3 regions of the Shewanella sp. MF05960 genome follow, and region 1 is predicted to be linked to each of the others. Evidence: predicted binding sites of a transcription regulator. Region 1 holds the regulator's gene; each other region holds the start of a gene.
The links. Region 1 encodes FliA, which starts transcription of late flagellar genes. Its sites were predicted from a motif close to CTAAAGNTNNNNNNNNNNNNGCCGATA; they were not measured.
Positions count from the first base shown of each region.

Region 1 (11,011 bases):
TATTAGGCAAATGCAGCATGAATTGGCTCAGCGCCGAATGATGACAGAAGTGCCAAAAGCGGATGTGATTGTGGTTAACCCCGAGCATTATGCAGTAGCGGTTAAATATGATGTGACCCGTTCATCGGCTCCATTTTTAATTGCCAAAGGCGTAGACGATGTTGCGTTTAAAATACGAGAAATTGCTCGTGAACATAACGTCGCTATTGTGTCAGCTCCTCCTCTTGCCAGGGCTATTTACCATACCACCAAGATTGACCAACAAGTGCCAGAAGGGCTCTTTACTGCAGTAGCTCAAGTATTAGCCTACGTGTTTCAACTCAGACAGTATCAAAAAGGTAAGGGACGTAAGCCTAAACCTATTCCTTACAAACAGCCTATCCCCGATGATTTAAAATATTAAGCTCAGCGTGTTTTTAGATAATGCTATTTTTGGCTTAATTCTTGCTTTCTAAGTTTATTCGCGTCAATTAACAGTCCATTGACGCAGTAGACTGACAGAAAGGGTTCATCTAAATATGGATGCAAAAGCAGCTTTTGGGCAATTTAAACAAATAAGACCATCTACTTTTAAAGGTATCGGTACGCCTGTATTAGTTTTGGCTGCATTAGGGATGGTGATTTTGCCTATCCCGCCATTCTTGCTCGATATCTTGTTTTCTTTCAATATAGCCTTAGCGTTAGTGGTGTTACTCGTCGCGATTTATACCGACAGACCCCTTGATTTTGCTGCCTTTCCTACCGTGTTACTTGTCGCGACGTTGTTGCGATTAGCGTTAAACGTCGCTTCAACTCGAATTGTATTGTTAGAAGGCCATAACGGTGGAGATGCCGCGGGTAAGGTGATTGAAGCCTTCGGCTCTGTGGTAATTGGCGGCAATTATGCTGTGGGTTTGGTGGTGTTCATTATCCTAATTATCATTAACTTTGCTGTAGTAACTAAAGGTGCTGGGCGTATTGCAGAAGTGAGTGCTCGCTTTACCCTCGATGCAATGCCCGGCAAACAAATGGCCATTGATGCAGATTTAAATGCGGGAACGCTTACTCAAGACCAAGCGCGTATTCGCCGTGCTGAAGTGACCCGTGAAGCTGACTTTTATGGCGCAATGGACGGTGCATCTAAGTTTGTAAAAGGTGATGCTATTGCCGGTATTATGATCCTAGTGATCAACATCCTCGGCGGTTTTGTTATTGGTATAGTGCAACATGATCTCGATTTCTCAAGTGCGGTAGAAATTTATACCTTACTGACCATTGGTGATGGTTTAGTGGCGCAAATACCTGGCTTACTATTGTCTATTGCTGCGGCCTTAATGGTAACGCGTCAAAATGAATCTGGTGATATGGGCCAGATGATGATGAGTCAGATGTTTGACAATCATAAGTCTTTAGCGATTGCCGCAGGTCTACTGTTTATTATGGGTATTGTACCCGGCATGCCGCATGTGGCATTTTTAACGTTTGCATTTATCACCGCCGGCGCCGCTTATTTTGTTTACAAACGTAATATTGAAAGAAAGCAAGCCGCGTTAGTCGTCGCGACTAAAGGCCCTGCGGAAGCCAAAGATAAAGAACCTAAAGATTTGAGCTGGGATGATGTGCGCCACGTTGACACCATCGGTCTTGAAGTCGGCTATCGGTTAATTCCATTGGTTGATAAATCCCAGGGTGGCGAATTATTAGGCCGTATTAAGGGTGTTCGTAAGAAATTATCTCAAGAGTTAGGATTTTTAGTGCCAGCAGTGCATATTCGTGACAATCTAGACTTATCACCCAATGCTTATCGGATTTCATTGATGGGGGTTGTGGTGGGTGAAGCCGAAGTGAGACATGACTGTGAACTGGCAATTAACCCAGGTCAAGTTTATGGCAAGCTCGACGGTATTGAAACTCGCGATCCTGCATTTGGTTTAGAGGCCGTTTGGATTTCGCCAGAGCAACGTGAGCATGCACAAACATTAGGCTACACAGTGGTAGATACCGCGACCGTTGTCGCAACCCATATTAGCCAGTTGTTAAGCAACAATGCCGCTAAACTATTAGGCTACGAAGAAGTGCAGCAGTTAATGGATATGCTGGCAAAGAACTCACCAAAATTAGTAGATGGTTTTGTACCCGACGTTATGCCTTTAGGCTCTGTGGTTAAAGTCATGCAGAACTTATTAAATGAGGGTGTATCGGTTCGAGATTTACGCACAATCGTCCAAACGTTATTAGAGTATGGTAGTAAGAGTAATGATACTGAAGTATTGACAGCCGCAGTGCGTATCGCCCTAAAACGGATGATAGTCCAGGAGATCTCTGGACCAGAACTTGAAATCCCTGTCATTACATTGGCGCCTGAGTTGGAACAGATGTTGCATAAGTCTATGCAGGCGACAGGTGGAGAAGGGCCAAATATTGAACCCGGACTCGCAGAACGCATGCAGCAGTCACTTTTAGATGCTGCACAGAAGCAAGAAATGGTTGGGCAACCAGCCATATTATTGACATCTGGTATGCTGAGATCCACGCTGTCACGATTTGTTAAATACACTATTCCAAATTTACGAGTGATTTCTTACCAAGAAATCCCCGACGAGAAACAAATCAGAATTGTTTCTGCAGTAGGTCAATAGTGATAACGTCAGTTTAAAGAGGTGCGTACGTGAAAATTAAACGATTTTTTGCCAAAGATATGCGTGCAGCATTGGCACAAGTTAAAGACACCTTAGGGTCTGACGCTGTCATTATGTCTAATAAAAAAGTGGCTGGTGGCATCGAAATTGTTGCCGCGGTTGATTATGACGAACCAAAAGCCGCTATGGCGTCGCAAGCGCCAACGAATAGCTTTATGGATGTCAGTGAAGATAGAGTTTCATTGGGCGCTAAACCTGCCGTTAAGGCACATTCAAAAGTGAGCCCACCGCCTGCAGCGGACTCGTTACAAGCATTACTTGAAAAGCAGCACAATCGCATGGCACAGCAAATGTCTGTGCATCAAGATGAACCAGAGTTACCTGAATGGGCTCGCCAATTACAAGGGGCTAAAACGGCTAAGCCTACCCCAAGTGCGCCACAGGTAAATCATCTTGAAAAACCCAATAAAAGTAATAAAAATCAATCTGCCGAGCTAGACTCATTGCGTGAGGAAATGGCATCGTTAAGAAGCTTACTGACCCACCAGGTGTCTTCTTTAATGAAAGATCACAAAAAGCGCTCTGATCCAGTTGGCGCCATGTTAGAAAGTAAATTAATTGCAGCTGAGTTTTCTCCCGCTGTTGCTGCTAAACTAGCTGGGCTGAGCCAACACTACACGCCAGCAGACTTAGTGCGAGCATTACCACAAAGTTTAGCTAATTTACTTGATAATCAAGGTGATGATATTGTTAAACGTGGTGGTGTAGTTGCTTTTGTTGGCCCAACGGGTGTCGGTAAAACGACTTCTTTAGCAAAAATTGCTGCGCGGTTTGCTGCACATCATGGTCCTGAACAAGTCGCGTTGATTACGACAGACCATTATCGAATTGGAGCATATGAGCAATTAGCGACATATGGTAAAATTATGGGCTGCCCTGTTAAGCAAGCACATGATTTAAGCGAATTAGAGCAGATTTTATATCAATTTAGAAATCGTAAGCTAGTGTTAATTGATACTGCGGGAATGGGACAACGAGACATGCGTCTTTATCAACAACTTGATAATTTGACTGCAAATAGTAGGATCCCAATTCGCAGTTATTTAGTGATGTCTGCCACTGGCCAGCGTCGTGTATTGCAAGATGCAGTTGAACACTTTAAACGCATTCCGTTATCGGGTGCTATTTTGACTAAATTAGATGAATCAGTATCAATTGCAGGTGCATTGAGCGTATTGATTCAAAATGAGTTACCATTGAGTTATGTTACTGACGGTCAACGTGTTCCAGAAGACATGAAAGTGGCTGATACACTAGAATTAGCCAAACAAGCACTAGCCGCATTAAACGAAACAGAACAACCAACGTCACAAGACACGGCATGGTCAAATGACACTGCCTATGCATTTGAGTAAAGATATGACTCGGGATCAAGCAAGTGGTTTACGTATGATGAATCAACCAAATAACGATAAAGTTAAAGTAATTGCCGTATCCGGTGGTAAAGGCGGAGTCGGTAAAACAAGCGTATCAATTAATACCGCAGTCGCATTAGCCGAAAAGGGCAAGCGTGTACTGGTGCTTGATGCTGACTTAGGTTTAGCCAACGTTGATGTGATGCTAGGGATCCGTGCAGAGAAAAATTTATCTCATGTTTTGTCTGGCGATGCCGAATTAGATGACATCATTGTCCGTGGGCCAAAAGGGATCGGTATTGTGCCGGCCACGTCTGGTTCACAAGCGATGGTTGAATTGACCCCAGCGCAGCATGCCGGTTTAATTCGTGCCTTTAGTGAAATGCGCACCCAGTTCGACATTTTAATTGTTGATACGGCTGCGGGTATTTCAGATATGGTGCTGAGTTTTTCGCGGGCGTCACAAGATGTATTAATCGTTGTATGTGATGAACCTACATCGATTACTGATGCTTACGCCCTGATTAAAATTTTAAGTCGTGAACACGGTGTGTTCCACTTCAAAATTGTGGCAAATATGGTGCGTAGTTTACGCGAAGGCATGGAATTATTTGCTAAACTCAGTAAAGTAACAGATAGATTTTTAGATGTGGCCTTAGAGCTTGTCGCTAGTGTTCCTTTCGATGAAAATTTGCGCAAAGCAGTTCGTAAACAAAAACTGGTCGTAGAAGCCTTTCCAAAATCACCTTCTGCGATTGCATACCAAGGGTTGGCCAATAAAATTATGACCTGGCCTGTACCGCAACAACCTGGTGGTCACTTAGAGTTTTTTGTTGAACGCTTAGTACAACGTAAACCAGTAGAAGAGGGGAGAGCGAGTGAATAAAGCCGCAGCGTATACTCAGTTCGATAACAAAACATCGATTGTTGAACAGTATGCACCGTTGGTGAAACGCATTGCTCATCATATGTTGGCAAGGCTGCCAGCATCAGTGCAACTGGATGATTTATTACAAGCAGGTATGATGGGGCTTCTAGAAGCATCATCAAAATTTGATGGCACCAAAGGGGCTAAATTTGAAACCTTTGCTGGCATTCGTATTCGTGGCGCAATGATTGACGAAATTCGCCGCGGTGACTGGGTTCCACGCTCAGTTCATCGTAATAATCGCCGTGTAGCCCATGTCATTGACGAACTTGAACAAGTGTTAGGGCGCGATGCACGAGACACAGAAATTGCTGAAAAACTTGATATGTCTCTCGATGAGTACCATCATATCTTAAATGATGTTTCTGTCGGTAAAATCATAGGCATAGAAGACCTTGGTGTTTCCCAGGATGTGTTAACCACAGACGACGAATCCCCAAATGAAGCTTTTGATTCTCTCGCCGAGACTCAGTTCCAATCTGCACTGGTTGAAGCAATTAAAACCTTGCCAGAAAGAGATGCTTTAGTGCTGTCGTTATATTATGACGAAGCATTAAACTTAAAAGAAATCGGTGCCATCCTTGAGGTAAGTGAGTCGCGAGTTAGCCAGATATTAAGTCAGGCCATGCTCAGACTAAAAGCCAAACTCAAGCATTGGACACAAGAATAATAACTAATTATAGAGCAAACGAGTGTCAGCTCACCGGAGGAAACCTTGGACAAGAATATGAAGATTCTTATTGTTGACGATTTTTCAACAATGAGACGTATCATTAAGAACTTGTTGCGAGACTTGGGATTTAATAATACCCAAGAAGCAGATGATGGCTCAACAGCCCTACCTATGTTACAAAAAGGTCATTTTGACTTTGTTGTAACCGACTGGAATATGCCGGGAATGCAGGGTATTGATTTACTTAGAGCAATCCGTGCAGACGATTCACTAAAACATTTACCTGTATTAATGGTTACGGCTGAAGCTAAGCGTGAGCAAATCATTGCTGCGGCTCAAGCTGGTGTTAATGGTTATGTTGTTAAACCGTTCACAGCCGCTACGTTAAAAGAAAAGTTAGACAAAATCTTTGAACGACTCGCTTAAGCAAGGATAAGTCATGCAGGCATCAATATCGGGGTTAATTACTCTCGAACAGGCCCAGCAACTTGTTGAACTGCTATCGGCGGGAGAGCAAGGTAAAGCTGACGAATTAATTAGAGATTTAGCGACTCCTCTGCAGCGTGAGCTGTTTGAAGAGGTCGGTAAACTCACTCGCCAATTGCACAGCGCACTAAAAGATTTCCAAGTTGATAACCGTTTATCTGAATTAGCGAACACTGAAATTCCGGATGCTAAAGAAAGATTAAACTATGTTATTGAGATGACAGAACAAGCTGCTAATAAAACCATGGATGCGGTTGAAGAATGTTTGCCTTTGGCCGATACCATTATAAGCAACATTCAATCTGTAACGCCTATGTGGGATAAACTGATGCGTCGCGACATCGAACTGGGTGAATTTAAATCACTTTGTCATGATGTTCAGCAGTTTATGTCTAATAGCGAGCATGATTCTAACCGTCTTCGTGAATTGCTCACTCAGATATTGATGGCGCAAGACTTCCAAGATTTAACCGGTCAGATGATCCGCCGAGTGATTGAACTAGTGCGCGAAGTAGAGAGTAATTTAGTATCCATGTTGACCGTTTTTGGTGACCATACTACTGAGTCATTACCTACAATTAAAGATAATAAGATAGAGGCAGAAGGCCCAATCATGAACGCTGAGTTACGTGAAGACGTGGTCACGGGTCAGGATGAAGTTGATGATCTGCTATCAAGTCTGGGTTTCTAATTAGGAGTCAATTTAATGTCATTTGATGTTGATGAAGAGATACTCCAGGACTTTTTAATTGAAGCTGGTGAGATTTTAGAGCTTCTACAAGAGCAGCTGGTCGCTCTTGAAAATAATCCTGATGACAGTGATTTACTTAATGCTATTTTCCGTGGATTTCACACCGTCAAAGGTGGGGCAGGTTTTCTAAGCCTTAAACCCATGGTTGATGTGTGTCACGAAGCAGAAAACACGTTTGATCTTTTACGTACTGGTAAACGTGTAGTCAATGCAGAGCTAATGGACATAATTTTGCAAGCGGTTGATGCAATTAATACCATGTTTGCTCAAACTCAACAGGGACAACAACAAGACCCTGCCGATTCAGACTTGTTAGCAAAACTAAAATTATTAAGCTCTGGCGCTCCACTGCCGTCTGAAATGGGTCAATCAACTGCTGAACCTGAAATCATAGAAGAAGCCGCTGAAGTCTCTGAACCTGAATATGTCGAAGACATTAGTGTGCAATCTACTTCTGCACCTAGCTCAACTGGTATTGATGAAATTGACGAATCTGAATTTGAAGCATTACTCGATGCCTTGCATGGCTCAGGTAAAAGCCCAACCTCAACAGCTACATCCGCTGTAAATCAAGACACCATAGCACCTAAATCGGCCAGTGCATCATCAAGCAATAGTGATGAAATTACCGATGATGAGTTTGAAGCATTACTTGATGAGCTTCATGGTTCTGGATCGTTTAAAGCCAAAGCTGAAACCACTAGCGAACCCATTAAGCCAGCAGAACCGGTTGTTGAACCATTAGTCGACTCTGATGAAATTACCGATGATGAATTTGAACGCTTATTAGATGAATTACATGGTAAAGGCAGTGCTCCAGTCGTTGCTAAACCAGCAGCCCCTGTCGTAGCGGCTACGCCTACACCTCCTAAAGTTCCTGACGCACCGAAAGCTGTTACACCAGCCCCCGTTGCCAAAGCCGCGCCGGCAGCAGTGCCCGTACCTAAAGCTGAAGTCGCCAAAGATAAAGCGCCTGTACCTGTCGCGGCTAAAGCCAATGCAGTCCCACAAGGCGAAACGACGGTTCGTGTAGATACTGCTCGTTTAGACCAGATTATGAATATGGTTGGCGAATTAGTGTTAGTGCGTAATCGCCTGGTGAGTTTAGGCATTACCCGCGAAGACGAAGAAATGTCTAAAGCGTTGGCCAACCTTGATCTCGTTACCGCTGACTTGCAGGGTGCGGTAATGAAAACCCGCATGCAGCCAATTAAGAAAGTGTTTGGCCGTTTCCCAAGGGTTGTCCGCGATTTAGCTCGAACATTAAATAAAGAAATTGATTTGATCATGATTGGTGAAGAAACCGATCTTGATAAAAATTTAGTTGAGGCACTAGCCGATCCATTAGTCCACTTAGTGCGAAACTCGGTAGACCATGGTATTGAAATGCCGATTACGCGTGAAGCCAATGGCAAGCCTCGAACAGGCACCATTACGCTTTCTGCGAGTCAAGAAGGTGACCATATCCTGCTTAAAATTGAGGATGATGGCGCAGGGATGGATCCTGAAAAGCTAAAACAAATTGCTATCACTCGCGGCGTGTTAGACGAAGATGCCGCATCAAGAATGACTGATAACGAAGCGTATAATCTGATTTTTGCACCAGGCTTCTCAACTAAAGTTGAGATATCTGATATTTCAGGCCGTGGTGTGGGCATGGATGTGGTTAAAACTCGCATTAATCAGTTAAACGGTACTGTTCACATTGATTCAATGAAAGGCAAAGGCACGGTTCTTGAAATTAAAGTGCCGTTGACCTTGGCGATTATGCCAACCTTAATGGTCGATGTGTCTAAGCAAGTATTCGCATTGCCGCTGTCGAGTGTGAATGAAATATTCAATTTAGATTTAACTAAAACTAATATTGTCGATGGCCAATTAACGGTGATTTTCCGTAATAAAGCTGTGCCATTGTTTTATCTTGAGCATTGGCTTCATAGCAAGAAAACGACGTTTAAGCATGGTGATAAAAAGCATGGCCATGTTGTTATTGTGCAGCTTGGCACTTTGCAGATTGGTTTTGTTGTCGACGCACTTATTGGTCAAGAAGAAGTGGTGATTAAGCCCTTAGGCAGTATGTTGCAAGGCACGCCTGGTATGGCTGGAGCAACAATTACTTCAGACGGCGGCATTGCGCTTATTTTAGATATTCCCGGTTTACTTAAACATTACGCCAAAAATAAAAACAAAAAATAAAAAAGTTCCATAAATTAAGGAATTAAATGGCCATAAAAGTATTAGTTGTAGATGATTCTAGCTTTTTTCGACGTCGAGTCAGTGAAATTGTTAATCAAGATCCTGATCTCGAAGTCGTTGCTGTTGCTGTTAATGGCAAAGAAGCGGTTGAGATGGCTGCAAAGTTAAACCCTCAAGTGATCACGATGGATATCGAGATGCCGGTTATGGACGGTATTAGTGCTGTCCGTGAGATCATGGCTAACAATCCTACACCTATTTTAATGTTTTCTTCGTTAACACATGACGGAGCTAAAGCGACACTTGATGCGCTAGAAGCTGGCGCGCTCGACTTTCTCCCGAAACGTTTTGAAGACATCGCGACCAATAAAGATGATGCAATTAGTTTGCTACAACAGCGCATCAAAGCGTTGGGTCGCAGACGAATGTATCGACCGAGCGCGTTATCAACTCCGAGTGCATTATCTAGCAATACAATAGACTCTCGTCGTTCATCGAGCTTATCAGACAACAGTTTAAGTGCATCTCGCCGACCATTAAGCTCAAGAATTAATCAAAGCACTGCAGCTGTTGGGAATGCTTCATTACCCTCGCGCAGCGGATTAACTTCGCCAGTGACTGAGCGTCAATCAGCACAGATTGCTCCATCAGTGTCTACTATTCGAGCCAGTGGTAAACAATACAAAGTCTTATTAATCGGTACCTCAACAGGTGGGCCTGTTGCACTACAAAAAGTGCTGACGGCATTTCCAGCTAATTACCCGCACCCTATTGTACTCATTCAACATATGCCGGCCGCGTTTACGCCCGCATTTGCTGCTCGTTTAAACTCGTTATGCAAAATAGAAGTGAAAGAAGCACAAAATGGCGACGTCATGCGTGCTGGTTGTGCGTATCTTGCACCTGGTGGTATGCAGCTAATGTTAGAGCGCGCCGGGATGACCGCACGCTTAAAAGTGTTAGCTGGTAACGCAGACATGAATTATAAACCATCGGTAGATATTACTTTTGCGTCAGCATCTAAAGCTTATGGTGGTGATGTCTTGGCTGTGGTATTAACTGGGATGGGAGCCGATGGCCGCGAAGGCGCCAGAATGCTTAAGTCAGCTGGAGCGACTATTTGGGCTCAAGATGAAGCCAGTTGTGTCGTATATGGAATGCCACAAGCCGTTGCTTCTGCTGGAATATCGGTACATTCTATTGCGCTTGATAATATGGCCGATGCGATTTTAAAAGAGACCAGTCGTGGCTAATTCAGCAACATCATTAATCACTAAGCTTCGATTAGGCTTATTTTTGTGCTTTGTTGCCATCCTTGTGTTAGGCAGTTTATATCTTGATTCACGGCGTAAAATGACCTTACTTACAAAAGAGGTTGAACAACTAAAATCTTCGCAAGTGTTATTGATGGTACCGGAAGACCAAGCTGAAAATATTTCCAATTGGTTGTTAATGCATCCAGAGCAAACCCAAGCCATGATTAGTCAGTCGGGCAAAAATGACACGAAAAGTGTGCTAGTTGGGCCAGGAGCAGAGGCGCCTAACAATGACAAATTATCACCATCGACTGACAGCTCACAGACATTACCAACGCATGAAGTTATAGTGTCTGAAAATGCTCAAGGCGTTAAAGTGATTCGCTTGCCTAATGGCGGTATTCGAGTTACCACTCGAGAAGATAAACAACAAAAACAGCAATGAGCATTCCATCGCATAATGATAAGTTGAGAGGCTTTTTTTGAAAGTATGGACAGTAGCAAATCAAAAAGGTGGTGTCGGTAAAACCACCACGGTTGCCAGTTTAGCTGGAGCGTTAGCTAAACGTGGTCAACGTGTGTTGATGATTGATACCGATCCTCATGCTTCATTGGGCTATTACTTGGGTATTGATTCCGATGAAGTACCAGGGTCGCTTTATGATGTGTTTTTAAATCATCAAGCTTT
Region 1 covers NZ_JBOZPS010000017.1:42,579-53,589, forward strand. The annotation lists gene flhB (flagellar biosynthesis protein FlhB) at 1-403, shown strand, start outside; gene flhA (flagellar biosynthesis protein FlhA) at 519-2,618, shown strand; gene flhF (flagellar biosynthesis protein FlhF) at 2,648-4,033, shown strand; gene ACROAE_RS16025 (MinD/ParA family protein) at 4,038-4,919, shown strand; gene ACROAE_RS16030 (RNA polymerase sigma factor FliA) at 4,912-5,631, shown strand; gene cheY (chemotaxis response regulator CheY) at 5,677-6,060, shown strand; gene ACROAE_RS16040 (protein phosphatase CheZ) at 6,074-6,811, shown strand; gene ACROAE_RS16045 (chemotaxis protein CheA) at 6,827-9,067, shown strand; gene ACROAE_RS16050 (protein-glutamate methylesterase/protein-glutamine glutaminase) at 9,094-10,320, shown strand; gene ACROAE_RS16055 (membrane anchored protein in chemotaxis locus) at 10,313-10,768, shown strand; gene ACROAE_RS16060 (ParA family protein) at 10,806-11,011, shown strand, end outside.

Region 2 (11,011 bases), on a different contig from region 1:
CTTGTCCAGCATTGGCTTTTTCAGCAATAACGTTTTTATCAGATTCCACAGCCGATGTTTCAGCTTTTTCATCATCCGCGTCGACAGGTTTGTATTTCACCAATAAATAAGCACCATCGTCACTGAATATAGCGGTATCGACATTATCAAATTGTTGTTGTGTGCCATTATCTGTGGCTAATAACACCACTGAGTGAGGTAAATCGTCGCTTTTCTCTGTTTCTCGTTCAAACAAAGGCGCTTCTATATTCGCAAGCACAAAGCGACCATCGGCACTCACTTTAACATTGCTACCATGCTCAATTTGATATTGCTTATTGCTATCACTAAAGCGCACCAATGCACGGCTATCACCGCGGTCAGGCATTGCTTGCACCGCGATGACCTTGCCATTATCTGACAAAACAGGTTGCTGCAGCGTTTCAAACTTCATTATATCGTCAACGGTTAATGCCCGAGGCGCCGCTACGCTTGAAGCACTAAAAGACAGGCATATCGCCAATGGAATTAAATTAAATACCTTCACAGTTTCCTCTAATTATTATCATGTTGGATGGTCTGTTTTTTTAATAGCTGACAAGCAGCGTCATTAAATCGATGATCATTCGACCAAAGTCGTCTATATAAAAACGCTTTAGCGAATAAGCTATTCGTGGTCAATATCTGACTCTGGTTACCAATAGCCATTGTCGTTCTCAGAAAAATCCAAATCGAACTGATTGAAAGTTCATAGTAAAACAAACAGATTAGGATTGACTTAAAAATAACGGAAATAATGTGATAACACTCACTATTTTCTGTAAATAAACGTTAAAAGTCGTTAAAATACGCCGCAGAAAAACGACGGATTTTATCGTCGTCTGACCGTAGCAATGATGCGGTTCAATACTTGCTGTAACCACAACCGTGGAAAGGACTATTCATGTCAAAACGTACAATTACCGTAATCCCAGGTGATGGGATTGGACCTAGCATTATCGATTCAGCCTTAAAAATCCTCGACAAAGCAGGATGTGACTTTGAATACGAATTTGCAGATGCCGGGTTAACTGCACTTGAAAAGCACGGTGAACTATTACCACAACGTACATTAGATCTTATCGAAAAAAACCGTATCGCCTTAAAAGGTCCATTAACGACGCCTGTGGGTGAAGGTTTTACTTCAATCAATGTCAGTCTTCGTAAAAAGTTCAGCTTATACGCTAACGTTCGCCCAGTGAATTCTTTTAAAGGCACTCAAGCACGTTACGAAAACATCGATATCATTACGGTTCGTGAAAATACCGAAGGCATGTATTCAGGTTTAGGCCAAAAAGTATCAGATGACGGCCAAACGGCTGAAGCAACCAGTATTATAACTCGCCAAGGCGCTGAGCAAATCACCACATTTGCTTATGAATTAGCCCGTAAAGAGAACCGTAAAAAAGTCACTATCGTGCATAAAGCGAACATCATGAAATCGACTTCAGGTTTATTTTTGAAAGTCGCGCGTGAAGTGAGCCTTCGTTACCCAGACATTACAACTGAAGAAATGATTGTTGATGCCACCTGCATGAAATTAGTCATGAGCCCAGAAAACTTTGATGTGATTGTGACCACTAACTTATTTGGTGACATCTTATCTGACTTATGTGCTGGTCTGGTTGGCGGTTTAGGCATGGCACCTGGTGCTAACATTGGTCGTGATGCCGCTATTTTTGAAGCCGTACACGGCAGTGCACCTGACATAGCAGGTAAAAACCTTGCGAACCCAACGTCAGTAATTTTAGCATCGATTCAAATGCTAGAATATTTAGGCATGTCAGACAAAGCCATCATGATCCGTGATGCCGTTGCTGCTGTGATTGAAGAAGGCGATCGTACAACTCGCGATTTAGGCGGTACTCACGGTACGACCGACTTTACTCAAGCCGTTCTTGATCGTTTAGGTTAATCATACCACTCCGCATAAATAAGTGACCTCTCAGAATGCGTCCAGCGGTTTTTGATTAAGGCGGCGCTATGTCGTACTGCTTGTTCCCTTTTAAATAGCGAGAACGCAGAGCAAAAGCGGCTGAGGCATTCCTTTCAGGCGAGTTTTAAAAGGGCTTACACTGCGTTGCATGACTTCGAAAGAGAATAACTATTCATTCAGTCATGCGCCTTATTTAAGCCCTTTTAAATTCTCGCTGAGTCATCACTTATTAACGCGGAATGTTATCACTTTTTTTTCTACAAGCTTTTAAGCTTAACAAAAAGCCCGCTGATAATAATTATCAGCGGGCTTTTTATTGCTTGAGTAAAATCATTAAACGTAACTAAGGTTAAGCGTAACTCACACCCTTTTCAGGGAATAACCATAAGTGTACGGTCACTTCATCACGGTCATGATATAAGTGCTTACACTGCATTTTAAATTCAATTTCGTTCTCAGTTAAAATGGTGCTCATGGTTTCTAAAATGGTGCTGACTTCTTTGTAACGGCTCTTCATTGGCAGTTTAAGATTAAAGATGGCCTCTTTAAACCAGCCGTTAATCGCCCATGCTTCCATTAGCTCAGCGACTCGAGCCGGCTTTTCAACCATGTCACACACTAACCAATAAATGTTTTTACGTGGTGGTTCAAAACGAAACCCATCGGCTCGGTAATGTTTAACCTGGCCCGTTTCCATTAATTTAGGATCCATTGGGCCATTATCAATGGCAGCCACCATCATACCGCGGCGAACAAGTTGATATGTCCAACCACCAGGGCAAGCGCCCAAGTCAACAGCATTCAAGCCACTACGACAACGCGTTTCTTGCTCTTCCTTAGTTAAAAACACACCAAAAGCTTCATCGAGTTTTAAACTAGAGCGGCTCGGTGCATCGTTGGCCATTTTTAAACGTGGAATGCCCATAAAGTGTGGAGAACTGTTACTACTTAACGAATAACCCGCATAGGCTTTACCTGGGCCAATAAAACACACATGAATAATAGGACGACGATCATTATCTGCATTGAGTAATGCGCCACTTTTCTTTAAACCTTGACGAAGCGGTACCGTAAATTTACGGCAAAAAGCTGACAGCTCTTTAGCTTCATTGGTGTCTGGAGTTTCGACGCGTAAATCGCCACATTTTGATAACTCGGATAATGCAGCAACCACTGGGCTAACACGATCTTGCTCAGGTAAATCCGACAACAACTCGCCCGCAGCAAACATTTGTCTGGCGAAGACCAATGAACTTAGCGCCAAATCTTTAGCTAAAGTATCCGCCCCATCCTCTTCAAAACACTGATAAATAACATAAGCATCATTAACGTTGGTTTTAACAAAGCCACCAACATTGAGTTCTGCTGCACGTTGTTGAATTTCTGCCGCACAGTCTTTTTCATAGCCTGAACGACAAAATAGGAATAGGTTTTTCATTTGGAGCCTTAACGTAAGGATGGTCGCATAGAATCGCGAGACAATAATCTCGCTATTATACCCAAAAAAACGTCAGGGGGGAGAATTTAGGTGTTCCGTTATTTATCGGTTTTTGATTGCCAGACAGCGACAGCAAATAGCACCCACCCTATCAGTAAACACAAACCACCCATAGGGGTTATTGGCCCAATCCATTTCGCGCCAGTAAAGGCATATAAATACAACGAGCCTGAAAATAGCACCATACCGGCAATGAAGCTGTAAGCTGCCCAATTGAGTAATTTAGAGGTAATCCAATGACCCGAAAAGGCTAACGCGATCAATGCAAAAGTATGATAAAACTGATACTCAACACCGAGTTTAAAAATGTTCACTAACTCTGGTGGTGCGATTGCTTTTAGTCCATGAGCACCAAATGCTCCCAGAGCCACCGCTAAAAATCCACTTAGGGTTGCGACAAGCAACAAGCTTTTATTCATGTCATTATTCCTATCGAATACTTAAAAAGAGTTAACCATTAGAAGCAATAAATTGACTGATACTGTTTATCGCCAGTTGCATATTACCCGCTAAGGTATAACCGGACGACTTTCGGGGTTGTAAGCTGTGATCGCCATCGCTCATCCAGCATAATTGCGTCTTTTCTGTTAGCGTCCAGGCAGGGATTTGTTCACGGCCACCAAACTTATCTCGTTCACCTTGAACGATAAGTATAGGTAATGGATTAGTTTGAATAGGCGCTAAACGAGGTTCGCCGCCTTTTAGCGGAATAAACGGATAGCCTAAGCAAATCACGGCGCTAATATGAGCAGCGATATCTTGCGCTTGTGATGACACAAAGGAGTGTTGTTTGCTGGTCAATATAGCCGACATTCGTCCGCCCATTGATTTACCCATAAGTACAATACGTTTAGGCGCAATTAGCCCTTGCTCAATTTTATGTCCAACGTCTATCAACACTTGTTCAAAATGATGCAGCAATTTGGGCGCGCGATCGGGTGGTCGACGTTTACCATCTTGCATATTCGCTTGCATATACAAAAAATTGAATCGATACACTTGAAAGCCCGCTGTGACTAATTGGTCACTCATATTGACCATAAACTCATGGTGCATATTCGCGCCGGCTCCATGAGCAAAAATGATCAAGGTATCACTTTTAGCCCCTTGTAAAACATAATCTTGCGCCAGTTCGGTTTGACTATCCGGTAAGCAACTCACTGCGCGACTCCTCTGCAAACATGTCGACCATCCATTCTCTGAATGCTGAAATTTTGCCAATTTCAGAATGATTTTGCTGGCAAACAAGGTAATACGCATCTTTACTGACTAACACTTCAGGAAACGGGCAAATTAAGCGCCCCGCTTTAATATCTGGCCTTGCCAATACGCTGTAGCCTAGCGCCACGCCTTGCCCGTGAGCAGCAGCCTGTAGCACTAGTGACGAGTGACTGAATATCGGCCCCTGGTTAACGTTAATGTCGGTAACGCCGCACTGCCTAAACCATGCTTGCCAATCCTGGCGACTAGAGTCATGCAATAAAGTATGGAACTTTAAATCACTGGGCTGAGATAAAGGCTTTGGGCCATTAAGTAATAATGGAGAACATACAGGAATGAGCACTTCATTACGTAATTTGTCTGCACGTAAGCCAGGCCAGTTACCCTGGCCGTAATAAATCGCCACATCGACATCGTCGGTTAACGAACTTGCGTCACTGTCTACGGCTTTAATACGCACGTCGATATCAGGATTTTTCTCGCTAAATTTTGCCAAACGAGGCACCAACCATTGGATCGCAAAACTGGGAGACATGCTAACCGTTAATGAGCCAACAGCACTGCGCGCAAGCAAGCGATTTGTCGCTTCACCCAGCTCAATAAAAATATCTTTGATGTCGAGAAAGTAACTTTGACCTTCTTCTGTTAACAATAATGATCGATTCTTACGTCTAAACAGCTTTAGCCCTAAAAAATCTTCTAATGCTTTAATCTGATGACTTACTGCGGCTTGAGTGACGAACAACTCTTCTGCGGCGCGGGTAAAGCTCAGATGCCTTGCTGCGGCCTCAAATGCTTTCACCGCATTTAAGGGGGGCAATCGTCTAGACATAGTGATCAATCTCTCGTTTTATAATTAGTTTTTCTAATGATTATCGTTATTTTTTGTCGCTTGTAAAGAACACTGTGTTTGGTTAAATTAGCATCATTGAAAATACAGTTGGACATCTCTACGACGTTATCGGGATAGTCCGGCAAATGTGACACATTAGCCTGGAGGCTCACCCAATGTTCAACTTAAAAACGATTGCGGCATTAATTCTGACATCCATCATTGGATTGACTACTGCACAAGCAACAGAGCTAGAACCTATCAACATGATCGATTTGCATGCTGAATTATCTCAAAGCATTGAAGCGATGAAAGTTGACATCAATGATGATGTTAACAGCATTTTAGTTGCAGACAATGAAGAAGCACAAAAAACTTCTGAAGCGACCCAGGCAAACTAATTTTCGCTCAGCGCGCAGACAATAAAAAACCGCATTTAATGCGGTTTTTTATTGTCTGTAAGTTTTTATTATCTGTAAATCATCAACCAATCAATAACGCCATCAGCATTATTGATTGGCGTTATGTTTATGGACGGTAAACTTTAACGTTCGTATAACCCTGCTCAATTAAATACAACGCTTGCAGTTTACTCATCACACCACGGTCACAATACAGAAGATACGTTTTGCTCTTGTCTAAATCAGCAAACTGAGTCGCTAATTTAAAGAATGGGATCGCTTTCACCATCACGTTGTCCAGCGTTAATGGTTTACGCTCTTCTTCTTCCGGTGCGCGCACATCAATGACAATCTCGCCTGAAGCCACATCTTTCACCGTTTCAGTTTCAGTGACTTGCTTATTCATTTCAGCTTCAATGTCACGGATATCCATCACCACAGCGGCCTCAATAACACGGTCAATTAAATCCTCAGAGAATTTAAGCTCTTCTTTTTCCACTTTAGACAAAATCGCTTTCACGGTTGGTTTTTGTGAAATTACACCGCAATATTCAGGGATCGATTTAGCAAAATCTTCAGTGCCGATCACGCGGCTCTGATTAATAATATCTTGCTTGTCCATTGCAATTAGCGGGCGCAAAATCAATAAATCAGTACTGCGATCAATCACGTTTAAGTTGGTTAATGTCTGGCTTGATACTTGACCTAAACTTTCACCCGTCACTAACGCTTGGATGCCAAATTTGTCAGCGATACGAGTTGCGGCGCGCATCATCATACGTTTTAACACTACGCCCATCTGGCCATTATCAATACGTTCAAGAATTTCAGCCACTACAGGTTCAAACGGCACAGACACAAAACGAACCTTGTGAGATTCGCCATACGTTTTCCACAAGTGGTAAGCCACTTGCTTTACGCCAATCTCGTGCTGAGCACCACCAAGATTGAAGAAGCAGTAATGAGTACGGGCACCTTTTTTAATAAACTGGAAACTCGATACGCCTGAATCAAAACCACCAGAAATAAGCGATAACACGTCTTCTTGAGTCGCCATAGGAAAACCACCTAGACCTGGAATTCGACGTTCAACCATGTATAACTTGTCTTGATCAATTTCAAGGTTCACTGTTACGTCTGGATTTTTAAGTTTTACGCCCAGCGCGTCGGTGTGTTGGTTTAATCCGCCGCCAACATACCGTTCAACTTCAATAGAATTAAAATCATGGTTACCTGAACGCTTCACTCGCACACAAAAGGTTTTACCCGCGATTTCATCACGGTATTTAGGCAACACTTGCTGATAAATATGATCAATTGAATCAAAAGCATATTCACTCACCTGCACAACATGAGCAATACCTGGAATACAGCCTAAACGCTCGGCGAACGCATCGACTAATTCAGGCTTATTGACTGGTACTCTCACTAAAATACGATCATATAAACGTTGTACTTTGGCTTCTTCATCAACCTTTTTCAGCACGTTACGAATATTAGTTTCGAGCATTTTGGTAAAACGCATTCTTACCGACTTGCTCTTCATCATTATTTCAGGGTACAGCTTTACAATAAACTTCATGGGGTGTCCGCAGGCATAACTTATCCCTTAGCACAGACAAAGTGTGGCTCGCTAAAAGGAGTTGTAATACGTTGATTATAAATTAAAAACACAGCTTACAGATTTGATGCATCACGGTTTATTAATAAACCAAAGCCAAAACGTAAGCAATAATTCGCGGATTATACCAAAAGCTGACTATTAACCAAACATATTCACCGGTTAATCATGCATTTTGTGCAGACAACACAGTTAATACACATTCATATAACAAAAAAGCGCAACCTGTTTAGGCTGCGCTTTTTTGTCAGAAAACCATCTTATTGTTCTACGGTTATCTCATTTGATTCTTTTGCTTTGCCCTGTTCAATGGAAATCTCCACTCGACGATTACGAGTGCGATTTTCATTGGTATCATTAGGCACAAGCGGTCTATTTGACGCTTCACCCACAACCTTCATCCGCGTTTCATCAAATCCTGATACGCGTCTCAACTCATCCGCTACGGCAACTGCACGTTGGCTCGATAACTCCCAGTTAGAACTATAAAGCTCGTTACTAATATGAGCACCATCGGTATGGCCAGATACCGTCACAATACCAGGTACATCTTTAAGTAGCGCACCAATGGAGCGAACAATCGGTTTAAATTTAGGCTGTAAAAAACCAGAACCTGAAGCAAACGAGCCTTTTTCACGAATTCGAATAATGATTTGTTGACCTAGCGATTCAATTTCAATGGCGCCGTCAACGATCTCTTCGTTGAGTTTTTCAGCCATTTTTTTCACTTGTTCATTAATGTTTTCTTGTGCAGAAGCGGCATCTTTTTTGACCGCCTCGGCGACTTCCTGAGCCGTTGCAGCAGCATTACCACCACGCTGATCACCACTTTGTTTTTGTGTGCCGCCCGCGCTGTCTTCTTCACCGGCTTGATATTCAATTGTCGGCTGAGTCATTTCGTTAGTCTGCTGATTAATAATTTCAATCGGCGTGGGATCAGGTCTACCAGGGCGAAACTCAAGCGCAATGACAGATGTTCCTTTGGGAATATCTTTTACTTCAACCTTATTTTGCACCCCAAATGCATACTTCATGGAGCCTGCTATTTGCTTAAATTTTAAAACATCCATTTCTGCAAATGACAATAACAACACGAAAAAGCACATCAACAACGACATTAAGTCAGCAAAGGTTGCTAACCACATCGGGGCGCCAGGAGGTGGACATTGACACTTGGCCTTAGCCATGACTATTCTCCGTCTGTCGTGTTAACTTTGCGTTGTTTCTCCGCGAGGTAGTTTTTGAGGAACCCTTCTATCACACGTGGATTTTGACCATCTTGAATAGCTAATACAGCATCCATAATGAGATTACGATTAAGCATTTCTTCGCCCATGCGCAGAGCAAGTTTATCCGCCATAGGTATTGCCACCATGTTAGCAATCATTGCCCCATAAAGTGTGGTCAATAAGGCAACGGCCATCGAAGGACCAATCGATTTAGGGTCTTCCATGTTAGATAACATCGCAACTAACCCTACGAGTGTACCAATCATACCCATCGCAGGGGCTACATCACCAAATGCCCTAAAAATACTTATCCCTGTTTTATGGCGTTCCTCAGTCAAGGCGATGTCTTTTTCAAGGGCATTACGGACAACATCACCGTCATGACCGTCGACAAGCATATCAACAGCTCTTTGCATAAAAGTATTGGTAATGACCGCTTCTTCTAACGCTAAAAATCCGCCTTTACGCGCGGCATCAGCCATAGTAACTGATTGTTCAATCAAATCTTCTGGTTTATCAATTTTGAAAATAAACGTTTTTAGTCCAATTTTTACAGCACCTAGGAATTGACCTAAGTTAAATTTCATCATCACCACAAAAATAGAGCCGGCTATAACAATTAATATTGAAGCAACGTCAATAAATAGGCCGATACCGCCACTGGTAACCATGGCACCGATAATAAACCCAAACGCGCCGATAATACCTATTAGGGTAGCTAAATCCACAACCTCTCCTCAATCGCAGTGATGATTCTGCTTTATTGTGCGCTTTATTAAGTGCAATTTATAATGACGTTTTAGCACAGCTAACATTGATAACAAGCAATCTTAATCTCAATCGTTATGCATTACTGTAAAAGTTGCAATACTCTCTTTAGATAACATGCCCGTTTTTATATTACATGATGGTATCAATCTAACAGCAGTTTACGCTATCGATTTAAAATCTTAACTCTTTATCGGACAAAGTTGGCTCAAGTTTAGCCCGTTTTTAAGGTTTCTAAAAAAAATTCAATAACAAAGCGTGCTGTTGAGCAAATAACCAGCGACTGTATTTGACCGATACGCTGGGCTGATATACCTTGTCACTCGCGCCAAGAGAGGAATATTAACCGTGGCTAAAAAACCAGAAAATCTCAGTTTCGAGCAATCTTTAACAGAACTCGAAACCATTGTAGCTCACTTAGAACAAGGTGAAGTCTCACTAGATGACGCGCTCAAACAATTTGAACGTGGTATTACCTTAGTGCGTCAAAGCCAAACTAAGCTTGAACAAGCTCAACAAAAAGTGTCTATTTTATTAAATGAAAATGATGTTGAATTAGCACCATTTTCAGTCGAAAGTGAATAATCGTCAATCATTTAGGTTGAAATATAGGTCTTAATACGTGTTAGCTGAAGCGATAAAAACTTACCAAAAACGAGTTGATGCTGTTCTGAGTGAACATTTAAATCAACTTGATGATGCCGCGACTCACCTTAAGGCGGCCATGTTGCATGGTGCGTTATTAGGCGGTAAGCGAATTCGACCGTTTTTGGTTTACAGTGTTGGCGACATGCTAGGGGTCAATATTGACGCCCTTGATAAAGCGGCTGCAGCCATTGAATGTATTCATGCTTACTCATTAATACACGATGATTTACCCGCAATGGACAATGACGCGCTACGTCGTGGCCAGCCAACCGTTCATATTGCTTTTGATGAAGCTACCGCCATTTTAGCCGGTGATGCCTTGCAAACGCTGGCGTTTGAGATCATTACAGCGCCATGTGAAACACTCACCCCAAGCCAACAATTAGCGATGGTGAGCGCATTAGCCAAAGCCTCGGGTTACCAAGGCATGTGTGGTGGTCAGGCGATTGATCTTAGCGCCACAAATCACAGTATAAATTTACAACGCTTAACTGAATTACATAATAAAAAAACCGGTGCGTTAATTAGTTGCGCCGTTGAACTTGCATTAATTACTGCCAATGTGCCAAAAGTGCAGTACCAACTAATGATGCAATACGCCCAATCATTAGGATTAGCGTTTCAAGTTCAGGACGATATTTTAGATATTACCGCAAGCACGGAAGAGCTTGGAAAACCTCAAGGCAGTGATGAGCAATCCAATAAAAGTACCTTCCCTAAACTACTGGGTCTTGATGGTGCAAAGGCCTGTGCGGAACAACTAATACAAGATGCACTATCAGCGCTGACTAAATTGCCATACAATAGCCAGTTAATTGCAGACTTCGCCCGTTATATTA
Region 2 covers NZ_JBOZPS010000009.1:40,045-51,055, reverse strand. The annotation lists gene ACROAE_RS10895 (prolyl oligopeptidase family serine peptidase) at 1-526, opposite strand, end outside; gene ACROAE_RS10890 (isocitrate dehydrogenase) at 923-1,933, shown strand; gene rlmM (23S rRNA (cytidine(2498)-2'-O)-methyltransferase RlmM) at 2,304-3,392, opposite strand; gene ACROAE_RS10880 (DUF423 domain-containing protein) at 3,491-3,871, opposite strand; gene ACROAE_RS10875 (alpha/beta family hydrolase) at 3,903-4,613, opposite strand; gene ACROAE_RS10870 (transcriptional regulator GcvA) at 4,594-5,505, opposite strand; gene ACROAE_RS10865 (hypothetical protein) at 5,682-5,906, shown strand; gene thiI (tRNA uracil 4-sulfurtransferase ThiI) at 6,034-7,488, opposite strand; gene ACROAE_RS10855 (flagellar motor protein MotB) at 7,788-8,714, opposite strand; gene pomA (flagellar motor protein PomA) at 8,717-9,484, opposite strand; gene xseB (exodeoxyribonuclease VII small subunit) at 9,873-10,109, shown strand; gene ispA ((2E,6E)-farnesyl diphosphate synthase) at 10,147-11,011, shown strand, end outside.
Region 2: a site for FliA is predicted at 9,716-9,742, ahead of pomA (flagellar motor protein PomA). Genes of this name have one in related genera too.

Region 3 (11,011 bases), on a different contig from region 1:
TTTATCGCTTATTGGAGCAAAAGCCAACTGTCTATGTTTCAAGACCCACTGAGCTAACGACCCATCTTGGTTTTATAAGCTTTATCGCTTACTGGAACAAAAGCCAACTGTCTATGTTTCAAGACCGACTGAACTAACGACCCATCTTGGTTTTATAAGCTTTATCGCTTACTGGAACAAAAGCCAACTGTCTATGTTTCAAGACCGACTGAACTAACGACCCATCTTAGTTTATAAACCTTAATCACTTTATTATGCAGTAACTACATAGGAAGATTAATGCTTTTAAACCCCTCAGAAGGCTATGCCGTTCTGAGGGCGCCTATAATACCTTTTTCAATTTCTCATGCAAGCGCAAATTTATAATTTGTTGTTGTTTGCATGAAAAACAGACTAAGAGGCTGTTTTTTGTCTTAATTAGCCTTTCAATGCTGATAATTGCTGTTGAGCAAGGCGTGCAGATGCACTGTCGGCATATTCTTTAAGGACTTTATTATAAAGCGCACGAGCACCGGCTGAGTCATTCTCTTTTTCAGCGATCATGCCTAGTTTGACTAAACTGTCACCACGCTTATTAGAATCAGAGAATTTACTGACAACTGTACTGAATGCTTGCTTAGCCGCGGTGTAGTCACTTTTATTGTATAACAATTGACCTAACCAATAGTTTGCGTTTGCGGCATAATTCGAGTCGGGATATTGTTTAATAAAATCACGAAACGCAGGAATAGCATCATCATATTTACGATCTTTCAAAACGAGGTTCACAGCAGCTTCATAGCTCGCCGTTTCTCCTAGTGTAGAACTGGCTGCTGCAACCGTTGTTGGGTCTGCTTGAGCTTCAGCAGGCGCCGCTGGGGTTGATGACTTAGCAGTAAGATTAGCAATTTCTTCATACAGCTGACGTTGACGCTGTAGCATTTGATTCATTTGATAATTTTGTTGCTCAGTAATGCCTCGTAAATCCAACACTTCATTTTGTAATGCATCCATACGGCGTTGCATTTCAAACTCGCCCTGTTGCTTGGCTTTCATAATACGTTCTAATTTTGCGATTCGATCATCACTTGAACCACTAGAAGCATCTGAAACAGGTGCAGGGGCAGCAAATGCAGTCGCAGTAGTGAAGAACATTGCCGCAACTAATATGGCTTGTTTCATTTTTTTCACTCCTAAAAAAGGCCAACCGATATCGGTTGGCCTTACATTTTTAACGCTTAGTAAACTAACACACCACGACGGTTTTTACCAAAACCTGTGTCTGTGCGAGTATAATCTAATGGCTTCTCTTCGCCGTAACTTACAATACTCATTTGGTTAGGTTGTACACCCATACCTTGTAAGTATTTGGCAATCGCTTTAGCACGACGTTCGCCTAGTGCGATGTTGTACTCAGGCGTACCACGTTCATCGGCATGACCTTCGATCAATACACGTACACTTGGGTTTTCTACTAAATAGTTACCGTGTGCTTGAAGGATATCAGCGTTTTCGCTTTGAACTTCACTGCGGTCAAAATCAAAGTAAATGATGTTTTGACGACGTAGCTCTTGTTCTTTTAAACGTTGCTGTTCAGCTGGGCTTAATACTGCTCCAGCACCACCAGTTTCAATACCACCAGCACCATATTCACTACCAGTACCACTCATAGAACCGTTAGCGTCAGTTTCAGAGTCTGAAGTTGAGCTACAGGCACCCAGTGCCATAAGCGGAACTGCAACCAACATAGCTTTAAACAACTTATTCAGATCCATTTTAAATCCTTATCAATATCTATTTAGAGAAACGGAGACCATGCTGGTGACTTCACCTCGCCCTGGCCGACAGGCAATCTTGCTTTAAATCTGCCGTCTACAGAGACAGCAGCTAATACTTGTTTACCTTCATGGGTTGTACCATAGATAACCATAGTGCCATTTGGAGCAACACTTGGTGATTCATCAAGTTGAGTTGACGAAAGCACCTGCATAAAGCGTGTTGCTAAATCCATTCTAGCAATGTGGAATTTACCATTAGTACGGTTTACAAAAATCATACTACGACCGTCTGGAGTAATTGAACCGCCAAGGTTCCATTCGCCTTCAAATGTCATACGAGAGACTTTATTTGTATCTAAACTTACACGATATAACTGTGGTCTACCGCCACGCTCAGAGGTAAATAACAATGATTTACCATCTGGGAACCAAGAAGGCTCAGTATCGATCGCATAATGGTCGGTAATGCGCTGTGTAGCTTTAGTCGCAATATCGACAACATAAATTTCCGGTTGACCATCTTTTGATAATGTAATGGCTAACTTTTTACCGTCTGGTGAAAATGACGGAGCCCCATTAATACCATTAAAACTACTCACCATAGTACGCGTTTGGCTGTAGATGTCTTGTACAAAAATTTCTGCTTTTCTGTTTTCAAAACTCACATACGCTAAACGACGACCATCAGGAGACCAGGTTGGTGACATTAATGGTTCTGGCGAACGTAACAACATTTGTTCGTTATAGCCATCATAGTCAGCAATCATCAAATGATAAGGCGCTTTTTGACCTTGTTTAACAACAACATATGCAATACGAGTTAAGAACGCACCACGGATACCAGTCAGTTTTTCATAAACAATGTCACTAATACGGTGGCCATATTGTCTAAACTGGCTAGCACTGATCACTGTCTCACGGCTTTCAAGTAATAATTCACTGTTATTAACAGGGCCTTTACTGATTAAGTTTTGTGCTTTAACTAAGTCAATTAGTTCAAAACTCACAAGGTATTGATCTGCACCATAAGGCTTTACACTACCAACAACAACCGCTTCAGCGTCAACGTTGGTCCAGCTTTGCGCCGCAAACCCGCTAACAGATGACAATGTTGATTGTGGCAATGCACGCACATCTAATGATTTAAAAGCACCACTGCGAGCTAAGTCAGATGTTACTACGTCTGATATTGACGCAGGTGCAGGACCTTGCCCTTGCCAAACAAAAGGCACAACCGCAATCGGTCTTGCCGCATCGACGCCTTCTGTAATTACAATATCTAACGCTGCGCGAGCAGGTGTCGTTAACACAACAAGTGCCAGTGTTAACCATTTAGCAAAATTCTTCATGCGACTCCTTTAATTCAATTCCATCTTAAATACGTTTGATATTAATTAAATTCCGGTGAAACGGTTAAATTAATTTCTTTTAACTGTTGATAAACAGCAGGCTCAGGCGATACAGGTAAACGCCCCGCTTTGTTTATCGAAACTTTTGCTGCGCGGCAAACCACTTGATCGCCTTCAAGCGTTTGTGCTGTTGTCACAAACCCATCAGCGGCTAAGCGAATAAAGACTCGGCAACTTTTACCACGCATTGATTCATCAACCACTAAGTTACGTTGAATGGTGGCAATGATCATCGCTTTGTATTTATCAACTTCTGACAACACTTGCTTATTACGTGTTTTCGACAACGAGTCTTGTTCAGCAGCCATTGCTTCAGCCATTTCACGCTCTTGACGTGCTTTAGCGTCGGCATCAGCTTTACGCTTACGTTCAGCATCTTCACGTTGTTTACGTTCGGCTTCTTCTTTGCGCTTACGTTCATCTTCTGCACGTTGGCGCTCTTCTTGCGCTTTCTTGGCAGTCGCTTCTTCTTGCTTACGCTTTTCAGCAGCTTGCTTAGCGGCTTCTTCAGATACCTTTTGTTCTTTTTCTTTCTGCTTTCTGATCTCTTCCGCTTTTAAGGCGCGCTCTTTCTCTTGTTGCTGCTTAACCTGAGCGGCTTTAGCGGCATCATTTGCTTTTTGCGTTTCAGCCTCTTTCAACTTACGTTGGATCTCTAACGTTTTAATCTTTTCTTGTTCGCTTTCACGCTCACGCCTTGCTTCCTGCGCTTTACGTTCTAACTCTGCTTGACGCGCTTTCTCTTGCTGCAACGCATCTTGCTTTTGTTTCTTTAATTGCTCAACTCTGTCAGTAACTTTTTGCTGATCAATCACAACTGCTTGAACTGCAGGAGCACTGGCTGCTGTTTGCATCGGCTTAGGTTTGTCATCAAAACTAATGCCTAAGGCAAGAATGACAATCGCCCCAATATGGATACCAGCCGAAATAGAAACGGGTACGGTTAAATCTGAGTTTCCAGCCACCTATTTCTCCTTCGGCGAATCGGTCATAAGTCCTACAGCAGGCACTCCCGCACCTTGAAGACTTATCATGAGTTGGATAACGCTTTCATACGGAATTGAGCGGTCAGCTTTTACAACCACGGGTCTTAATGGCTCAAGTTGAATTAATGCCCCAACTTCAGTAGACACCTGCTCTAAATCCATAGCCACAGAATTTGAACTACTGCCCACATTTAAAAAGTATTCACCTGCAGCGTCAATTGACGCTACTATCGGTGGTTTACTGTCTGGTGGCAGAGATTCTGCATTACCTTGCGGCAATTCAACTTTAACACCTTGCGATACAATTGGCGCTGTCACCATAAAAATGATTAACAACACCAACATAACGTCGATATAAGGCACCACGTTGATTTCTGCAACCGGACGACGACGCTTACGCTGATACATTAAACAGCTTCCTTCTCGCTATATGCTTGACGTTGCAATATGTTTGAGAATTCTTCCATAAAGTTAGCATACGAGTTTTCTAGCTTTTCTACTTGAGTTGAAAATCTGTTGTAACCAATGACCGCTGGAATAGCTGCAAAAAGACCCATTGCAGTTGCAATCAATGCCTCAGCAATACCTGGTGCTACCATTGCTAACGTTGCGTTTTCAACCGCGCCGAGTGCGATAAATGAGTTCATGATCCCCCACACAGTACCAAACAGACCAATATATGGACTCGTTGAACCAATGGTGGCTAATAAGGGTAAATGATTTTCAAGTTTTTCCATCTCACGCGACAAGCTAACACGCATCGCACGTGACGTTCCGTCCATCACCGCTTCTGGAGATTTACTGTTCACTTTGCTTAGACGAGTATATTCTTTAAAACCGGCTACAAACATCGATTCTAAACCAGAAATCGCACTTCCACGTGCAATAAGCTCTTTGTAAAGACGGTTTAAATCAACACCCGACCAAAACGTGTCTTCAAAGCGTAGCGCTTTTACTCTTGCTGAGCTTAATAATTTGTTGCGTTGAATGATCACGGCCCAAGAGGCAATCGATAATGCCAACAAGGTCAACATGACCAATTTTACCAACACACTGGCTTCTAAAAACAAGCCAATAAATGAAATTTCAGCGTGCACAGTCGAACTCCTGAACAATATTTAGGGGAATAGCGCGGGGACGCATTCGTGATAAAGATATACACGCGACAACCACTGTCGCTTCACAATAGCAATCACCTTGATGATCTACTAAGCGCTGGTGAAACACCAATGACGCTTTCTTTAATTCTTCGACCTTGGACTCAACCAATAAGTCTTGCTCAAATTTTGCAGCTTTACGAAAATCTATTTCTGCATGTTTTACGACAAAAGCGATATCTTCCGCCAGCAATTCAGCTTGGCGAACACCCATCGATTTTAACCATTGTGTTCGTGCCCGTTCAAAAAAATTCAAATAGTTTGAATGATACACAACACCACCGGCATCAGTATCTTCATAGTAAATTGATATGGGCCAAACAAACATAATCAGAGCATCAATTCTTAGGAGGCAAAAGTTGGCCTACTATACCGAGTAGCAACACGCTTGTGAATAATGTCTGAGGCTAAAAACAGACTTTATTTTGCTCAAAATGCGCTAAAACACCCGAATTACCTCAGGAACTGTAATAGATGAAGCTTTATTAATGTTTTTACCCAAAACATTAACAATTTTTCAAACAAAAAAGAGTAATTAAACCGCGAGTTATACGACACTAAATTAGTCGTGATTTGAGAGTAAATTGGCGGTAAAAGGATAATCAATAACACACATTAATTATCCGTTCGCTATTCGGTTTACCTTAAGCAACACAAGAGACTTATCGGCCAAGACGCCTTAATAAAGCAAAGTCCGAATACTAAAGTTAAATGCTAAACATAATGCAATTATACTAGGCTGCAAAACAAAGCTTACAAAGGCTTAATTTAACCTTAAAATTACAGACTAATAACCTTGCACGAATTCATTAATGGGTTGTGCAAGTCATGAGAACACAGCAAACATGATCAAGACTGTGTTAAGTGGTATCAACGCTGATACTACACCCCTTTATCACTAAGACATGTCGCCAAAAAATCATCACTGTCTTCATTTGTTAAATATTATCGTTTAGTTTAATTTGCTAATCCGACTAGTTATGCAGCTAAAATGGATAATAACTTAATAAACCGCTATTACTGGATATAAAGCCTACTTTCACTACCAACAACCTCATTAAATCATTAGTTTTAATAATGCGAAACCGTAATTTTTCTTGTTTGTCGAATTAGAATATTCATTCTATTATAGCCTTGTTTTCAGGACACATCCGATTCAGATGCTGAAAACCAAGAACTCCAAACTGGTGTAACCCAATACCTCAGTTTACCCTAGTTCTTATGCTTGACTTCCTTCCTTAAATTTGTTGATTGCAAATTATTTAGCCCACTTGGATTAAGTGGGTTTTTTTTGCCTTTTTTTCAACAAAACCTACAAACAATCAATATTGATTAAGATTAGGGCATCTTATTAATATTGATTGGTATTACAGCCTTTATTAAATACATCTTGCAAAGCAAGGTTATCGGCATAATGTCCATAAATAACGCACAAAATTAAGCCCAAGCAGTTATCCACTTGGGCTGACATATATTTATAAACGACATGCTATATAGAAGTTTAAATCTCTTTGGTGATTTTAATCACCACGCGACGGTTGATTTGGCGCTCTTGTGCAAGATCGTTAGCCGCAACATGACGCTTTTCTCCGTGCCCTTGGGTATGAATACGGTCTTGTGGGATACCACTGGCAACCAAAATATCTTTTACTGAGTCAGCTCGTTTATCGGACACTTTTTGATTTATTGAGCGACCACCATAGCTGTCTGTGTAAGCATCAATAAGCACAAGTTCTACTTCAGGGTCAAAAGACAAATAGCGTTGTACTTTTTGTAACTGCATTTTCGAGAAGCGCGTTAACTCCACACCCCCCTCTTGATAATTTAATACTGTAAAAGCAATATCATCAAAACTGTAAGGCAGTAAATTGGCTAAACAAGAGCGAAACTCACGGTATTTGCCACCAAAGTTAGCAGACGATAATCCTACCGCTATTTTGGAACTTTGGTTGTACCAATCGGCATAATAGAACGTCGGTTCCATACCCTGGCTTAATTCAGTCAACATCGACCATGCGGCTTTTTTAGGGACCTCGCCATTAAACTGTTTTTGATAAGATAATTGGGTAATTTCTTTAGAGTTATGTCCAGGACGCCAACTCGGTGCACGGCTAATTAACGTGGCATTGGTTACAGAATCAGGCTTTAACCACATGTCTAATGTGAAGTGTAGATTTAACTCTTTGCCGGCATGGCTAGTAAAAATGGCCCGACCATAATCTGGAATGTCGTGTTCGAGTCGACATTCAATTGGATTATTTTCACCCACTCGCCATGCTGAGTTTTCTAAAGACGCAACATAATGTCTCAAATCGGCATGAGCCGTTGAGCAAAGACACAAACTTGTGAGTACCATCAGTTTTCGCCACATAAAAAACACTCTTTAAATAGGTTACATTCTAGTTATCGGCCTTATATAGGGTTTCTTTAGCAAACAATCATGTTTAATCGCTGATAAAAACCACAATCAAACATGACACTGCGCGTGAGTTTGCGCATAATACTCGGCTTATGTCATTTGCTCTGAAAATGATATCAATTGAGGATGAAGACTGTAATGACTGATATTTGCGACGCTAACAAGTTTAAACACCGCTTCCGTGGTTATTTCCCTGTGGTGATTGACGTTGAAACGGCAGGCTTTAATGCCAAAACAGATGCGTTGCTTGAGATTGCTGTCAGCATGTTAAAAATGAACAGTGATGGTGTCATTGAACTCGATAAAACCTTACATTTTCATATTGAGCCATTTGAAGGTGCCAATTTAGAACCCGAAGCATTAGCATTTAACGGCATCGATCCCACTAATCCGCTTCGTGGTGCTGTAGATGAAAAAGTCGCATTTTTAGAAATTTTTAAAGAAGTTAAAAAAGCCCAAAAAGCGGCTAACTGCCATCGCTGCATTATTGTCGCCCACAATGCAGCATTTGATTTAGGCTTTGTTAATCAGGCAATCGAACGCAATAGTTTAAAACGTTCACCGTTTCATCCGTTTGCAAGCTTTGATACTGCTACACTCGCAGGCTTAGCCATTGGACATACCGTACTCGCTAAAGCGTGTAAGATGGCTGGGATTGATTTTGACAACAAAGAGGCACACTCAGCGCTTTACGACACAGAACGTACAGCGGAATTGTTTTGCCATATCGTTAATCGTTGGAAAGCTCTCGGTGGTTGGCCACTTGTCAGTGCAGACGCTGATGATACTGAAGCAGAATAAATAACCTGAGAAAATAAGTAACATCAACCTACTCTTTAACCTCGGCCGGTATGATATCAGCCGATATGAGAATGGATTGAGTGTCACTCTACATAATTTATTGCAACAAAAAAGCTGCCGAGGCAGCTTTTTTTATTGGCTCAAACTCGCAGCATTACAGCTTTGAAGAGTTATCTTTTAAGTATGCAGCTACACCTTCAGTGCTAGCAGTCATACCTTTTTCGCCTTTTGACCAACCTGCTGGACAAACTTCACCGTGCTCTTCATGGAACTGAAGTGCGTCGATCATACGGATCATTTCATCAACGTTACGGCCTAATGGTAAATCGTTAACCACTTGGTGACGTACTTGGCCTTCTTTATCGACTAAGAAAGAACCACGGAAAGCAACACCCGCTTCTGGATGCTCAACATCGTATGCTTTACAGATTTCGTGCTTAACGTCAGCAACTAGAGTGTATTTAACTTGGCCAATACCACCCTTGTCTACTGGAGTGTTACGCCATGCGTTATGAGTAAACTGTGAATCAATAGAAACACCAATCACTTCAACGCCACGCTTAGTGAACTCTTCCATGCGGTGATCAAAAGCAATAAGCTCTGATGGGCATACAAAAGTAAAATCAAGTGGGTAGAAGAAAATAACCGCTGGCTTACCTTTAATCGCGGTAGCGAGGTTAAATGTGTCAACAATTTCACCAGAACCAAGAACGGCTGCGGCTGTAAAATCTGGGGCTGGACGGCCTACTAATACGCTCATTATCTATCTCCATTTAATGGCTTTTTACATGCTACAAGGGCACAAATATTCTTTCGTGGTTATCCACTACTTAAACATTGTTACCATTGCGACTTATTCAGTCATATACCATACAGTTAATTTAGCCGACTTATAAGTTATTTCAGTTGAAAAAAGTTTACCTGCTGAAAAATAAAACATGCAGACTCACTAATGTAATACTGCCGTGTGACAAAAATACGACAAAGCCTAATAGCCTCACTTCTTTGATCCATAAACTCAGCCATACTAACCGTCATATATGGCACCACTTTGTAATAGAGAACAATTAATACACAGGTTGATTTGTATTAAATCTGCCCAATCATTGATGTAAACCTTGCATCATCACCTAAAATTTTCATCTACGCTGGACAAACACTACTGCGCAGTCAAAAATAGCCGTCTCACTTACTTTAAAGAATTACGATTATGAATGCGGTTGTTATCGCTGTCTGTTTAATGCTGTTTTTAAGCTTTATTCGAATTAACGTTGTGGTTGCATTAACCATTAGTGCTGTTGTTGCGGGTTTAGTCGGTGGATTAGATATCCATCAAACCATAGCTGCCTTTAATGATGGTTTAGGGGGCGGAGCCCAAATAGCCTTGAGTTACGCATTACTGGGTGCATTTGCTGCAGCGTTGTCTCACTCAGGCTTAACGACATTAATTTCTCATGCCATTATTAACAAATTAGGCAAAGAACCGAATAGCAGTAACACTCAACTGGTACGTTGGTTATTGTTAGTCACCATTCTTGCTATGGCGGTTTCGTCGCAGAACATTTTACCGATCCATATCGCCTTTATCCCCATTCTTATTCCGCCGCTATTGCACGTTATTTCTAAGCTCAATATCGACCGTCGCCTTATTGCGTGTATTTTGACGTTTGGTTTAGTCACCACTTATATGATTTTACCGATCGGTTTTGGTGGGATTTTCTTAAACGATATCTTATTGGCTAATTTAAACACCAATGGCTTAAATGCCGTCACAGCCCAAATACCACAAGCAATGTTACTACCCGCCCTGGGCATGGTGTGTGGTTTACTCACCGCAGTATTCATTAGTTACCGCAAACCGAGACAATATATGATTGAGCAACCCGTTATTAGCGACACAATAACGCCGGTTATTAGCCGTAAAAGCATTATTATTTCGCTATCGGCCATTGTCGTTACACTCATTGTTCAACTGCAAACTGACTCGATGATTTTTGGCGCGTTAAGTGGTTTTATCATTTTTCGTTTTTCAGGGATCATTAAACAAGACATCAGCAAAGACTTGTTTAATCAAGGCGTGCATATGATGGCTAACATCGGCTTTATTATGATTGCAGCCGCAGGTTTTGCTGCTGTCGTAAAATCAACCGGTGAAGTCGGCACGTTGGTAACATCACTTGGTGATATTATTGGCGACAATAAAGCGCTCGCGGCACTATTAATGTTGATTGTGGGTTTGCTTATTACCATGGGCATTGGGTCATCGTTTTCAACGATTCCCATTATCGCCACTATTTATGTACCATTAGCGCTCAGCTTTGGTTTTTCTGTTGCGGCAACGATTGCGTTAGTCGGTACTGCTGCGGCACTAGGCGATGCAGGTTCACCAGCATCAGACTCGACCTTAGGCCCTACAGCGGGGCTTAATGCCGATGGCCAACACGATCATATTCGTGACAGTGTGATCCCAACATTTGTCCAT
Region 3 covers NZ_JBOZPS010000003.1:232,931-243,941, forward strand. The annotation lists gene ybgF (tol-pal system protein YbgF) at 418-1,161, opposite strand; gene pal (peptidoglycan-associated lipoprotein Pal) at 1,218-1,754, opposite strand; gene tolB (Tol-Pal system beta propeller repeat protein TolB) at 1,778-3,106, opposite strand; gene tolA (cell envelope integrity protein TolA) at 3,148-4,131, opposite strand; gene tolR (protein TolR) at 4,132-4,560, opposite strand; gene tolQ (protein TolQ) at 4,560-5,249, opposite strand; gene ybgC (tol-pal system-associated acyl-CoA thioesterase) at 5,239-5,640, opposite strand; gene ACROAE_RS04510 (flagellar protein MotY) at 6,811-7,680, opposite strand; gene rnt (ribonuclease T) at 7,867-8,529, shown strand; gene ACROAE_RS04520 (peroxiredoxin) at 8,684-9,289, opposite strand; gene ACROAE_RS04525 (Na+/H+ antiporter family protein) at 9,740-11,011, shown strand, end outside.
Region 3: a site for FliA is predicted at 7,714-7,740, ahead of ACROAE_RS04510 (flagellar protein MotY). Genes of this name have one in related genera too.